Regions from separate parts of the Mesorhizobium album genome, predicted to be linked through region 3. Evidence: riboswitches for the same ligand, from Rfam matches in the RefSeq annotation. Region 3 holds a riboswitch; each other region holds the start of a gene.
What was found. A riboswitch is a leader RNA that binds a small molecule or an ion and turns the genes downstream of it on or off. The one in region 3 is predicted to bind cobalamin.
Positions count from the first base shown of each region.

Region 1: linked by a shared signal. The riboswitch ahead of RFN28_RS06710 (CbtB domain-containing protein) and the one ahead of metE (5-methyltetrahydropteroyltriglutamate--homocysteine S-methyltransferase) in region 3 are both predicted to bind cobalamin.
Region 2: linked by a shared signal. The riboswitch ahead of RFN28_RS23115 (DUF1636 family protein) and the one ahead of metE (5-methyltetrahydropteroyltriglutamate--homocysteine S-methyltransferase) in region 3 are both predicted to bind cobalamin.
Region 4: linked by a shared signal. The riboswitch ahead of bluB (5,6-dimethylbenzimidazole synthase) and the one ahead of metE (5-methyltetrahydropteroyltriglutamate--homocysteine S-methyltransferase) in region 3 are both predicted to bind cobalamin.

Region 1 is NZ_JAVIIW010000005.1:214,650-217,828, forward strand. It holds gene cobO (cob(I)yrinic acid a,c-diamide adenosyltransferase) at 1-463, opposite strand, end outside; gene cobU (bifunctional adenosylcobinamide kinase/adenosylcobinamide-phosphate guanylyltransferase) at 465-986, opposite strand; gene RFN28_RS06705 (CbtA family protein) at 979-1,776, opposite strand; gene RFN28_RS06710 (CbtB domain-containing protein) at 1,792-1,971, opposite strand; cobalamin riboswitch at 2,009-2,206, opposite strand; gene RFN28_RS06715 (gamma-glutamylcyclotransferase) at 2,277-2,963, opposite strand; gene RFN28_RS06720 (MFS transporter) at 3,066-3,179, opposite strand, start outside.
Region 2 is NZ_JAVIIW010000030.1:50,642-53,820, forward strand. It holds gene cobW (cobalamin biosynthesis protein CobW) at 1-728, opposite strand, end outside; gene RFN28_RS23115 (DUF1636 family protein) at 731-1,159, opposite strand; cobalamin riboswitch at 1,200-1,402, opposite strand; gene RFN28_RS23120 (winged helix-turn-helix domain-containing protein) at 1,432-2,631, opposite strand; gene RFN28_RS23125 (NADH-quinone oxidoreductase subunit A) at 2,969-3,179, shown strand, end outside.
Region 3 is NZ_JAVIIW010000024.1:5,228-8,406, forward strand. It holds partial or broken gene metE (5-methyltetrahydropteroyltriglutamate--homocysteine S-methyltransferase) at 1-1,514, opposite strand, end outside; cobalamin riboswitch at 1,612-1,807, opposite strand; gene RFN28_RS20190 (adenosine kinase) at 2,375-3,179, opposite strand, start outside.
Region 4 is NZ_JAVIIW010000017.1:123,135-126,313, forward strand. It holds gene RFN28_RS16280 (hypothetical protein) at 1-708, shown strand, start outside; gene bluB (5,6-dimethylbenzimidazole synthase) at 740-1,477, opposite strand; cobalamin riboswitch at 1,519-1,697, opposite strand; gene RFN28_RS16290 (histone deacetylase family protein) at 1,813-2,739, shown strand; gene RFN28_RS16295 (exodeoxyribonuclease VII small subunit) at 2,743-2,994, shown strand; gene RFN28_RS16300 (DUF2277 domain-containing protein) at 3,036-3,179, shown strand, end outside.

The sequences.
Region 1 (3,179 bases), on a different contig from region 3:
TTTCCAGATCGAGGTAATCGTAACGCAGCGCGATGTTGAGCTCGTCAAGCACGACGAGGCTGATCGACGGATCGGCCATCAACTCCAGCGCCTTGGCCCAGGCTGCCTCCGCGGCAGCGATGTCGCGCTTCAGATCCTGCGACTCCCAGGTGAACCCCTCGCCCATCGTGTGCCAGATGACGCGGTCGCCGAAAGCTGCGAAGGCATCCTTTTCGCCGGTGTGCCACTTGCCCTTGATGAACTGGACGACGCCGACGCGCTTGCCGTAGCCGAGCATCCTGAGCGCTAGGCCGAAGGCAGCGGTGGTCTTGCCCTTGCCCGGCCCGGTGTTGACGATCAGCAGCCCCTTCTCGATCGTCTTGCCGGCAACCTCGGCATCCTGCACAGCCTTGCGCTTGGCCATCTTGGCGCGATGGCGTTCGGCATCCTTGTCGTCAATGATCTTGTCGTCGATTTCGGCCATGTCACTTCACCTTGAGCGGCAGCCCCGCGACGATCATCAGTACGCTGTCGGCGACCGCCGCGACCTGCTGGTTGAGCCGCCCGGCGGCGTCGCGGAACCGGCGCGCCAGCACATTGTCCGGCACGATGCCGAGCCCGACTTCGTTCGACACCACGAACCAAGGCCCGCGCGGCCGTGACAGTATATCCGTAAGCCGCCGGCACTCGGCCTCGATATCATGGTCCGCCAGCATATGATTGGTCAGCCACAATGTCAGGCAATCGATCAGCACTGGCTGATGATCAGGCAAAGCCTCGATCGCACCGGTGAGGTCGAGCGGCGCATCGACGGTCACCCAGCTTTCGCTGCGCCGCGCGCGATGCAGCGCGATGCGCTCGCGCATCTCGTCGTCATAGGCTTGCGCGGTGGCGATGTAGACCCAGGGCGACGGGCTTGCCGTCGCCAGGGTCTCGGCATACGCGCTTTTTCCGGAGCGCGCACCGCCGAGGATGAAGGTCAGACGACCCTCTGCGCGATCAGGCAAAGCTGTCGCGCAGGCTGGTCGCCGTGCCGGTGAAGCGGCCGCGCGCCACGCCGGCAATTGCGCCCAGCACCAGCCAGAAAACTAGATCGGTGAGCGTCACCGCGACCACGAACTGATGATGCAGCCCCTCCGGAATCGCCGTCTCGAAACTGTCGGGCTGTGGCGCGCCGATAACGTGCGGCGCCACGATCAGCACAACACCGAGGATCGCCAGCGGCAGCGACTTGCGGAAGGCGATCAGACCGAGACCGACCGCGGTTGCCGCCACTGTCGAAATCCACCAGATCTGGCGCGGCAAAAGCTCGGCCGCGGGCATTGCCGGCAATTCCGGCGGCAGGCCGAGGCCCGGCGCCAGCGTGAACACGGCGAAGCCGGCAAGGCCCCAGAACACGCCCTGCCGCCAGTTGCCGATGCCGCCGGCGAACTCGGAGACGGCGACCAGGATCAGCGCGAAGCCGATGCCGGTGACGATATTGGCGACGACGTTGAAGGCGAAGCGCTCGAAGCCGTCGGCCGGCGCCCAGCCCTCATCCTCGGCCGGCGCAGCCGCTTCGGCCGGCGCCGGAGCCGCACTGCTCATCGCGTTGTCCGCCGGGGCGGCCGAACTCATTGCGTTGTTGCTTGTGCTGGCGGCGGCGTGATCGTGGTGATGACCGCCGCCCGCCTTTTCGTACACTTCCGCCTTCAGGATCAGCGGCACGGTCGCATAGGCCTGCATGCAGGCGAGAACCACGCCCGCCACGAGCCCCGCGATCGCCGCGATGAACACGACGTTGCGAAACAGATTCATGATGTCAGGCCTTGCTCAGTGGCAGGGAAAAGCCATCGAATGGCGATAGTCGTGCGCAGCGTTGTGGACCGCATCGATATGCGAGAAGCCGACGAAGCCGACGACGAAGATGCCGAGCAGCGCGGCCAGGGTCAGCTGCATGATGCGCGACTGCGAGGAGACGGAGGCGCCGAGGGAGACGGAAGCGGTATTCATGTCTTGTCCTTTCGCCCTCCACCCGAGGGCATCGAAGTCAACTTTCCTGTCGCCGGCAGGTCTCCTGGCTCGCGGATCCGCGCCCTTCCCCACCTTCCCGAGGAAAACCCTCAGTGGTTTATGGAGAGGACTACCGCACACAGTTGCGGGGGCAGCCACGGCTTTGGGCAGGAAGTTCGCCCTCACCGCATTCCCTCTTGGCTCCAAAAACGGAACCGACGACGGCGCAGACTATATGCAGAATCGCCGCACCCGGCAAACCAAATTCCGCCATGTCGGAGCGTGATTGCGGCACGCATTGGGAACTAGGAGCCGGCGATCCTTGCGGCGACAAGCTGCTGCAGCCGCCACAGATGGGCGTCGTGGATGCCGCGCGCCTCGAGATTCTTGACAGTATTGTAGAGATAGTCGGCGCCTGACCCCCAATGGCCGCAGGAGGTCGCCAGCCTTTCGACCACCTCGCCTTCGCTGAGCGGGCCGGCATAGGTCGTGCCTTTGCGGTTGAGAACGAAGGCGAGCGCCCGCAACGGCCCCTTGTCGGTTGCGAGTTGCAGCACCCGCGGCCGGTAGCTGGTCGGCTTCAGCGTCATCTCGCGCCGGAAAAGCTTGTCCAGCGCCTCCCGGCGGTCGCCACCGTCCAGCCGGAAGGCGACGCCCTTGCATTGGCCGCCGCGATCCAGCGCCATCATCAGGCCAGGGCTCTCTTTGGTGCCGCGCCAGCGCGTCATCTTCATGCAGAAGGAGCGATGCCAGCCGCGCGCCACGGCGACCCGCTCCTCGACATGTTCGATCTCCGGCTTCCAGATCAGCGAGCCATAGCCGAACAGCCAGAGAGGCTCGGCTGCAGGCAACTCGCCCTCGAACGCATCCAGCATCTCTTCATAGTCGCTGTCGCGGAGATGCTGCGCATCAGGATCGGGCCCTGGGTCCTCGACCGCGCGAAAACAGCGGGCGACCAATTCCTCGGTGAGCGACATCGTTCTTGCAGGCATCCGGTTGCTCCTTCGGCCGCCGGCGAGTTTGCCGACGATAGCGGACCGAGCTTAAGGTCCTCGCATAATCGCCACAATGTGGAAGGCCGGCCAGGTGGCCGATCAAAACGACTTCGGCAGATAGCGCCAGGTGAAGAAGCCGCAGAAGGCGGCCAGCAGGCCGAGAGTGACGAAGACCGAGCCGAGGCCGAAGAAAGAGAGCACCACCGAATAGAC
Region 2 (3,179 bases), on a different contig from region 3:
TTCTCGATATCGTCCTCGACGGCGAGGCCGAGGCCGAGCAGCACCGACGGATCGACCTTGCCGTGCGTGGTCGGCACGACCTTCACGGCGCGCGCTACATGCTCGCCGATGACGGCATTGGCACGGGCCGAGCCCGCCGCATCCATCAGGTCGCTCTTCGACAGGATGATCAGGTCGGCGCAGGCGATCTGGTCCTCGAACACCTCCTCGACCGGATCGTCATGGTCGAGCGAATCGTCCGCGGCGCGCTGCGCCTGCAGGGCGTCCATATCGGAGGCGACGCGGCCGTCGGCCAGTGCCGGGCCATCGACCACGGCGATGACGCCATCGACCGTCACGCGGCTCTTCACTGTCGGCCACTGGAAAGCCTGGACGAGCGGCTTCGGCAAAGCGAGGCCGGAGGTCTCGATCAGGATGTGGTCGACCTTCGGCGTGCGCGACAGGATCTGATCGAGCGCCGGCACGAAATCGTCGGCGACGGTGCAGCAGATGCAGCCATTGGCGAGCTCGACGATGTTTTCCTCCGGGCAGGTGTCGATGCCGCAGCCTTTCAGGATCTCGCCGTCGATGCCGACATCGCCGAACTCGTTTACGATGATCGCCAGCCGCTTGCCCTTGGAATTTTCGAGCAGGTTGCGGATCAGCGTCGTCTTGCCGGCGCCGAGAAAGCCGGTGACGACGGTGCAGGGAACACGGGAGAAGTTGCCGGACGAATCTGGGGCGTTCATGGTCAGTCTTTCAGCATGTCGAGGGGAGGGACGCGGGCAACCAGGCCACGCTTGAGGGAATCTGGCCGGCCACGCCAGGGAATGAGGCCGTCGGTCGAGGTAGCAAAGAGTTTTGCGCCGGCGACGAGATCTGGGCCGCTGGTCGTGTCCAAGTCGCCGAAGACGTAGCTCCAGCAGCCGTCGCGAAGCAGTGCGGCGCTCAGGCGGCGCTTGCAGTTGCCGAGGCATTCGACGGTGCGGATGCGGATCTCCTGGCCCGAAGCGGCGCGGCGTGCGTCCGCGGCAAGGAGTGTGCCTGCGCGCGGATGCGCGTCCGAGCCGGTTTCGTCGCGGCAAGAGGAGCAGACGATGACGGTTACTTCCGCCAACGCGTAGCCGGGCTCGGATGGAATGTCCGCGATATTAGCCGGAAGACTGTCGTTGCGATCCAAAACCAGGCTCCTTGCCCGGAAAACCCGCCGGACGATCGGATACTTAAAGTCTCAGACGGCAGGTCTCCTGGCTCGCGGGTCATCGCCTTGGCGCCGCCTTCCCGGGAATATCCCAGTGGCTTTCGGCTGAGGCTCATCGCTCACAGTTGCGGGGACAGCCGCGGATTTGGGCTTTTTGCCCGCACCGCATTCCCTCTTGGCTCCTCCCTTTGCCGGGAGAAGACCGTCTGTGGCGGATTTAGGCTTAGAGCTATCCGGCTGTCAACGCGCGGCTACGACACCGAAATGTCGGCCAGCGCCGGGCCGAGGTCGCCGGCCGGCGCGACTTCGATGCGCTCCAATCCAAGCCAGCCCTGCATCTGCTTCAGTTCCTCGACGAGCTGCGCGGCCGTCTCCGGCGGCGCTCCGGCCTCAGCATAGGCGGCGTGGACACGGAGAACACTTGCAGGGCGGTCGGCTCTCAGATCGACACGGGCGACGATCCGGTCGCCAAGGAGGAAGGGCAGCACGTAATAGCCATACTGGCGCTTTTCGGCCGGCGTATAGATCTCGATGCGGTAGCGGAAGCCGAACAGCTTTTCCGTCCGAGTGCGCTCGAAGACGACGGGATCGAAAGGAGCAAGCAGGGCACGCGCCGCGATCCGGCGCGGAAAGCGGGCATCCTTGTGGAGATAGGCGGTCTTATCCCAACCTTCGACGCGCACCGGCAGCAGCTCGCCCGCCTCGACCAGTTCCTCGATGCGGTCTTTGGTGTCGCCCGGCGCCAGGCGGAAATAGTCGCGCAGGTCGCCATACGTGGCGATGCCATGGGCGCGCGCGGACATGCGCAGCAATTCGCGGTGCGCGTCCTCGACGGAGGGCACGGGCAGATCCAGCACAGACTGTGGCAGAACACGCTCCGGCAGATCGTAATAGCGCTCGAAGCCGCGCCGGTAGGCGGTGGTGATGCGCCCGGCCCAGAACAGCCATTCGAAGGCATGCTTGGCCTCGCTCCACCCCCACCAGCCGCCGTTGCCCTTGTGGCCTTCGATGTCGGAGGCGGCGATCGGTCCGCGTTCGGCTACCTCTTTATAAATCTCGTCGATCATCTCCTTGCGCTCGCGGCCCCACTTGGCGAGGCCGAGATACATCTCCTCGCCGCGTTCGGCGCGCTGCATGCGCCAGCGCATCAGCGGATAGGTCTCAACCGGCAGGAAAGAGGCTTCATGCGCCCAATATTCGAAGACGGCGCGCTTGCGGGTGCGTGCGGCATTGTCGAGCAGCGCCAGCGGGTAAGGGCCGAGACGCGAATAGAGCGGCATGTAATGGGCGCGCACCACCGCGCTGACAGAATCGATCTGGAGCAGGCCGGTCCGGGAGAGCACGCGGGCGAGGTGCCGGCGGTTGGGCTCGCCGGCCGGGCGAGGGTCGGTGAAGCCCTGCGCACCGAGCGCGATGCGCCTGGCCATGGCGAGCGAAATCGTTTCCTTCATCAGGCTATCCCGTTACCCCTGATCCTTTGCCGGCATTTCCAGCGGGCGATTCATGTCATGCTAGCAGGCAAATGGCGGGAGATATGTCAGGAGAGAAAAGTGGAGTAAAAAACGAAGGAAATCAAACAGGAGCGGATCGGACCAGTTTCTTCGGATATGGCGCCCAGGGCCGGATTTTGAACAAGGTTTGACTTGCGTCGCTGAAACCGCTGCGCTAACCCTCGCCGCGTCGCAGCATAGGCCACCTAAAACGGTTCAGCGGTTAATCTGTCACGCTTCCGCATTAGAGTCCGTTGCTGTAATCAAAGTGAATTGGCCGCCAACGGAAAGCCGCCGCATGAGCGCACTCCTAAGTTCGTATCTGCCCATCGTCCTCTTCATCGCAGTGGCGATGGTCGTCGGTCTGGCGCTGATCATAGCGCCGTTCCTGGTGGCCTACCGCAGCCCCGACCCGGAAAAGCTTTCCGCCTATGAATGCGGGTTCAACTCGTTCGACGACGCCCGCATGAAATTCGACATCCGCTTCTATCTGGTGTCGATCCTGTTCA
Region 3 (3,179 bases):
CTCCCATTTGCGAGTTTTGAGGCCGCAGTCCGGATTTATCCACAGTTGACCATCGGAGAGTCGCTCGCGGGCAAGCATGACGAGCTCCGAAATCTCGGCGACTTCCGGAATGCGCGGTGAGTGGATGTCATAGACTCCGGGACCGATTTCGTTCGGATATTTAGAGCTCGTAAAGGCGTCCAGCAGTTCCATTGCCGAGCGCGATGTCTCAATCGAAATTACATCCGCGTCCAGCTCAGCGATCGCGTCGATGATCTCGTTGAACTCCGAATAGCACATGTGGGTATGGATCTGAGTCGAGTCCTTTACACCTGTTGAAGCGATCCGGAAGCATTCGACCGACCAGTCAAGATAGACCTTCCAGTCGCACTTGCGCAGCGGCAAGCCTTCGCGAAACGCGGCCTCGTCGATCTGGATCATCCTTGCGCCTGATCTTTCGAGGTCCGTCACTTCATCGCGAACAGCGAGCGCGATCTGGCGGCAGACCTCGGAGCGGGGTACGTCGTCGCGAACAAAAGACCAATTGAGAATGGTCACTGGGCCTGTAAGCATTCCCTTGACAGGCTTTTGCGTAAGCGACTGGGCGAATTGCCACCAGCGCACAGTCATCGGATTGGGGCGCGATACGTCGCCGAAGATGATGGGGGGACGCACGTAGCGCGACCCATAGCTCTGCACCCAGGCATGTTCGGTGAAGGCGAAGCCGGAAAGTTGCTCGCCGAAATGCTGTACCATGTCGTTTCGTTCGAACTCGCCATGCACCAGCACGTCCAGCCCGATCTCGTCCTGCCAGCGAATAGCAGCCTCGATCTCCTTCTTCAGAAAGGTTTCGTAGTCGACATAGCTGAGCCGGCCCTTCGCGTGAGCGGAACGCGCCTTGCGCACCTGAGGCGTCTGCGGAAAGGATCCAATGGTCGTCGTCGGGAACGGCGGCAGGCCGAGCGTGCGGGCCTGGACCCTGGAACGCTCGGCAAATGCGCTCTTTCGTTGCTTCATGGCGCTTTTGATGTCGGCGATCCGCCCTTCAACGAGCGGGTCATGGACCTTCGTGGATGTTGCGCGAGTCGCGGCAGCCTCGGTAGAAGCTTTCAACTCGCCAGCCACGGCGTCTTTACCTTGGGACAAGCCCGAGCCAGGATGACCAACTCGTCGGTCTTCTGGGCCGCGAAGGCGAGCCACGACCTGATGTTCGCATCCAGTGCCGTCTCCATACGCAAGTCGATCGGCACATGCAGCATCGAGCACGAAGGCGCGATCTCGACTCGATCCAAGGGCCAGCCCGCGACGATCGGCTTGATGCGGTCGAGAATGGCAGTGAGGTTCGCGCGCCAGACGTTGCGGCCATTGATCAAGCCAAGCGATAACACCAGATCCTTGGGCGCGAGCCGACCAGCCGTCTCCAACTGTTCGGGAGCATGGGAGAGATCAAGATGCAGGCCGGCCACGGGCAGCGATATCGCTGTCTCGAGATTGTCTCCCAGCGGCCCGAAATAGGTAGCCAGCATGATCTTCAATGCGATACCCCGATGGTTGGGGCGTGGGGGACAATGAAGGCGCCAGTAGGCCGGTACGAACGCCGGGCTGCAGCGGCCACCGAGACACCCCGCCCGTGGACAATAGTTCGCCGTGGCAGGTCTCCTGGCTCAGGGGTCATCGCCTCTACCCGCCTTCCCGAGGCTGTTCGCCTCAGTGACATGAGTGGGGTCGGCTCGCCTCTAACAGTTGCGGGGGCAGCGCCGGCATCGCACCGGCTTCTTAGCTCCGCTGCGGCAGCGCCGTACGGAGAACCATGGCTTGGACACAATCACAGCAGTCCGCTCTTTTGTCAATCTCGCATAAAGAAATCTTTATGTCATTATGTGGACGCGCTTTGTACCGTCGCAGTGATTTCCAAGCCGCGTGGAGGGACGAACAAGGGGCGTTTGGATCGTGAATATGTTTAGTTCGGCAGGCGGTAAGGCAGATTGGCTAGATGAAGCCAGACCTTGCCCGCTGCAGGTGGCCGGGCCAAATCGGCAAATGGGCGCTGTGCAGAACTGTGCCAGACGGTGCGATCCGGCTCGGCTGCGCAAGGGTTGCAGGGCCTTTGGTCGGACCGATTTGGCGGAAGGGCAGGGTGGCGCCCCCAGCAGAACTGCGAGGCTAGAATAGGTCTCTTGCTGGAGTACGCCAATGTGGGCGTCCGCGCGCCAACTGATATCAAGATCCCCTGAAACCGGTAAGTGGCCCCAACCCGTTTCCGCGTTCCGGTAACTAGACTGGAACGCCAAGAGGAAAACCGCCCTCAACGGGATGCACGTGCGACATTTCGATTTGCCCGCGCTTTCCTAAACAGCTTTCACTAGGAGGAAGGAAGCTAGTCCTTGGCACGCCCCTACAGCAGCCCGGCTTGCTCGGCCTCGCGGCGCAGGTTCTGGCGCGGGCGCGGGCCGATCTGCTGGATCACCAGGCCGGCGGCCAGCGAGCCGAGATCGCCGCACTCCTTGAGGCTGCGTCCGGTCGTGTAGCCGTAAAGGAAGCCGGCGGCATAGAGGTCGCCGGCGCCGGTCGTGTCGACCAATTGCTCGATCGCCGTCGCCTCGATGGTGACGGTCTCGTCGCCGCGCACGATGACCGAGCCTTTCTCAGAACGGGTGACGGCGGCTATTCTGCAGTCCTTGCGGATGGCGGCCAACGCCTCCTCGAACGAGGAGGTCTCGTAGAGAGACTTGATCTCGTGGCTGTTGGCAAAGATGATGTCGACGGTGCCGCAGCGCATCAGCTCGAGGAACTCGTCGCGATAGCGGTCGACGCAGAAGGAATCCGATAGCGTCATCGACACTTCGCGGCCGGCGGCATGCGCCAGCCTCGCGGTCTGCCGGATCGCTTCCTTGGCGCGCGGCGGATCCCACAGATAGCCTTCGAAATAGGTGACCCTGGCGCCGGCGGCCTTGTCGGCCTCGACGTCCTCCGGCCCGAGTTCGATGCAGGCGCCGAGATAGGTGTTCATCGAACGCTCGCCATCCGGCGTGACGAAGATCATCGAGCGCGCCGTCGGCGGCTCGCCCTGGAGCGGCCTGGTGTCGAAGGCCACACCCTGGGCATGGATATCGTGGGTGTAGATTTCGCCGAGCGCGTCGTTCGACACCTTGCCGAAGAAGGCGGCGCGGCCGCCGAAGCTCGCGACACCCGCCGCCGTG
Region 4 (3,179 bases), on a different contig from region 3:
CACATCGCCGTCATGGTCCACCTGATCGACGGCCACGACGTTCCCGACGGCCAGGGCCAGATCGCCTATGCGAAGGAAGTGGTCACCCAGCGTTTTGCCGAGGCCAACATCCTTTTCGTCGTCGACCAGCTGGTGAAGGGCGCCATCCGCGCCATTACCGGCCTGATCGGCGGCATCGCGGCGTTCCTGCCCATTCCAGGCTTGAGCGGCATCGTCAGCTTCATCAACACGGTCATCCGCCTGTCGCTGACCTATGTCGACGAGATCATCCTCGGCTACAATATCCGCATCAATTCGAGCTCGCCTTTCGAGACCGCCAGGCAAGGCGTCGTGCTCTATGCGCAGAACGGCAAGCACATGGTCAAGAACGCGGTGTGGCTGGCTGTGATCATGTGGGGCGTGTCCTTCGTCATCTTCCTTTTGATGCTGGCGCCCGCCGGCGCGATCCTCTGGGTCATGCCGGGCCAGCTTGCCGGCTGGGCCTTCGTGCTGGCCATCGTCTTTGCCTGGGCCTTCAAGGCGGCCTTCATCGAGCCCTTCGCCATCGCTTCGCTGATGCAGGTCTATTTCGACACCATCGAAGGCCAGGTCCCCAATCCGGAATGGGACCGGCGCCTGGCCGAAGCGTCGTCCAAGTTCAGGGAGCTTCGCGACAAGGCGCTCGGCACCTTCGGCGGCTCGCGCTGGGATTCGCCAAGGGCTGCTTGATCGGCAACCCTGACCCAGGAAGGCAGCCTGATCACGGCTTCGCCCTTTCGCCGGAACCAAGTCGGGTGATCGCCGATTTGAGCGCCGCCTCGCCGGCGCCGCAAAAGGTCTCGCTCATCACCAGTTCGGAGAGCGGCAGGCGCTTGCCCCAGCCATGCGCTTCGAGATCGGGCCGCGGCGCGAATTCCGAGACGCGGCCGACGCAGAGATAGGCGATCGGCGTCACATGCTCGGGGATCGCGAGCAGCCGCTTCAGCGCCTCGGTCTCGATGATGCTCACCCAGCCGACGCCGACGCCTTCTGCCCGCGCCGCCAGCCAGAAATTCTGCACCGCGCAGACGGTGCTGTAGAGGTCCATCTCGGGATTGTGCCAGCGCCCGAGCGGCGAATCCTTCGAGCGCTGCCGGTCGCAGGTGATGCACAGGTTGAGCGCGCTTTCGCAGATGCCTTCGAGCTTCAGCTTGCGGTAGAGCGCCTGCCGCTCCGCTTCGATCGCCGGCAGTTCCTGCTCGCGCGCGGCGAGGAACAGGTCGCGCACCTGCCGCCTTCGCTCGCCATCGCGGATGACGATGAAGTTCCACGGCTGCATGTAGCCGACCGACGGCGCGTGATGGGCGGCCATCAGCAGCCGCGCCAGCACGGCATCGTCGAGATCGTCCGAAACGAAATGGCTGCGCACATCGCGCCGGGTGAACATCGCCCGGTAGACCGCATCGCGCGCCGATTGGTCAAAGTCATCGCCGCCCACGGCGGCCGTTCGTGCCTGCATCGCTTGTCCCCTTGCGACAGCAGTCCTCCGCCTGACCATGCGGATGACCATGTCTGCCGGGCCGGTCTTCTGGCTCGGGATCGTCCCGCTCCGGCGCCTTCCCGTCTTGGACAGTGGCATTTGCCGGCGCGGTCCCCCTCACAGCGTTGGGCACGCCACGGAATTCAACCGTGTTCCCGATTCTCCCGCGTCTGCGGGCACCAGGCAGCACGACGACTTTACCGCGAAGCTTCAGCCGCGCCAATGCCGCCTGCGACATGGGGAGGCGCGATTTTCCCCAGCCATTCGGCGCTGCAACATGGTCATTCGGGCCGCGGGTGCCTAAATTAGGCGCCATGACCACCCGTCTCTACACCCATCCGGTATTCCTGGAACACCTGACGCCGCCCGGTCACCCCGAGCGGCCCGACCGGTTGCGCGCCATCGAGCGCGTGCTGGACGACGAGGCTTTTTCGGCGCTCGACCGCGTCAGAGCGCCGGAAGGCGATGAGGCGACCATCCTTTACGCGCACCCGGAAGATTTTGTTGCCCGCATCCGCGCGGCTATCCCCGCGAGCGGCATCGTCTCGATCGACGCCGACACCAGCGCCAGCCCGAAGAGCTGGCAGGCCGCGGTGACGGCGATCGGCGCCGCCAATGCGGCGATAGATGATGTCTTCGAAGGCCGCGCCGCCAACGTCTTCGTTGCCGCCCGTCCGCCCGGACACCATGCCGAAAAGACCACAGCGATGGGCTTTTGCCTGTTCAACACCGCGGCGATCGCCGCCCGCCATGCGCAGAAGAGGCATCAGGCCGAGCGTGTCGCCATCGTCGACTGGGACGTGCACCACGGCAACGGCACGCAGGACATTTTCTGGGACGATCCCTCGGTTCTCTATTGCTCGACCCACCAGATGCCGCTTTATCCGGGCACCGGCGCGAAGAGTGAAACCGGCGTCGGCAACATCGTCAACGCGCCGCTTGCGCCGCGCACCGGCAGCGAGACTTTCCGCGACGCCTTCCTGTCGCGCGTGCTGCCGTCGATCGATGCGTTCGCGCCAGACCTGATCATCATTTCCGCCGGTTTTGATGCGCACCATCGCGATCCGCTGGCCGAGATCAACCTGACCGAGGATGATTTCGACTGGGCGACCGGCCAGCTGATGGAGCGCGCCGGGCGTCACAGCGGCAATCGGCTCGTCAGCCTGCTGGAGGGCGGCTACGATCTGCAGGGACTGGCATTTTCGGTCGCCGCCCATGTCGGGCGGCTGATGAAGGGATAGGATATGGCTGGCGAAGGCAATGAGGACGTCAAGGCGATGAGCTTCGAACAGGCGCTCGACGCGCTGGAGAAGATCGTCGATGATCTGGAGCGCGGCGATGTCGCGCTCGACCAGTCGATCAAGATCTACGAGCGCGGCGAGGCGCTGAAGGCCCATTGCGACCGCTTGCTGAAGGCGGCCGAGGACAAGGTCGAGAAGATCAGGCTGTCTCGCGACGGCAAGCCGGTGGGAACCGAGCCGCTCGACCCCGACTAGGTCGGGAGGGGCGGGGAGAAAGCAGGTTTAGGAGTTCAAGCATGTGCCGAAACATCAAGACCCTGTTCAACTTCGATCCGCCGGCGACCGACGACGAGGTCCATGACGCGGCGCTGCAGTTCGTGCGCAAGCTGAGCGGCTCGACCAAGCCGTCCAAGCGCAACGAGCACGCTTTCAATCACGCC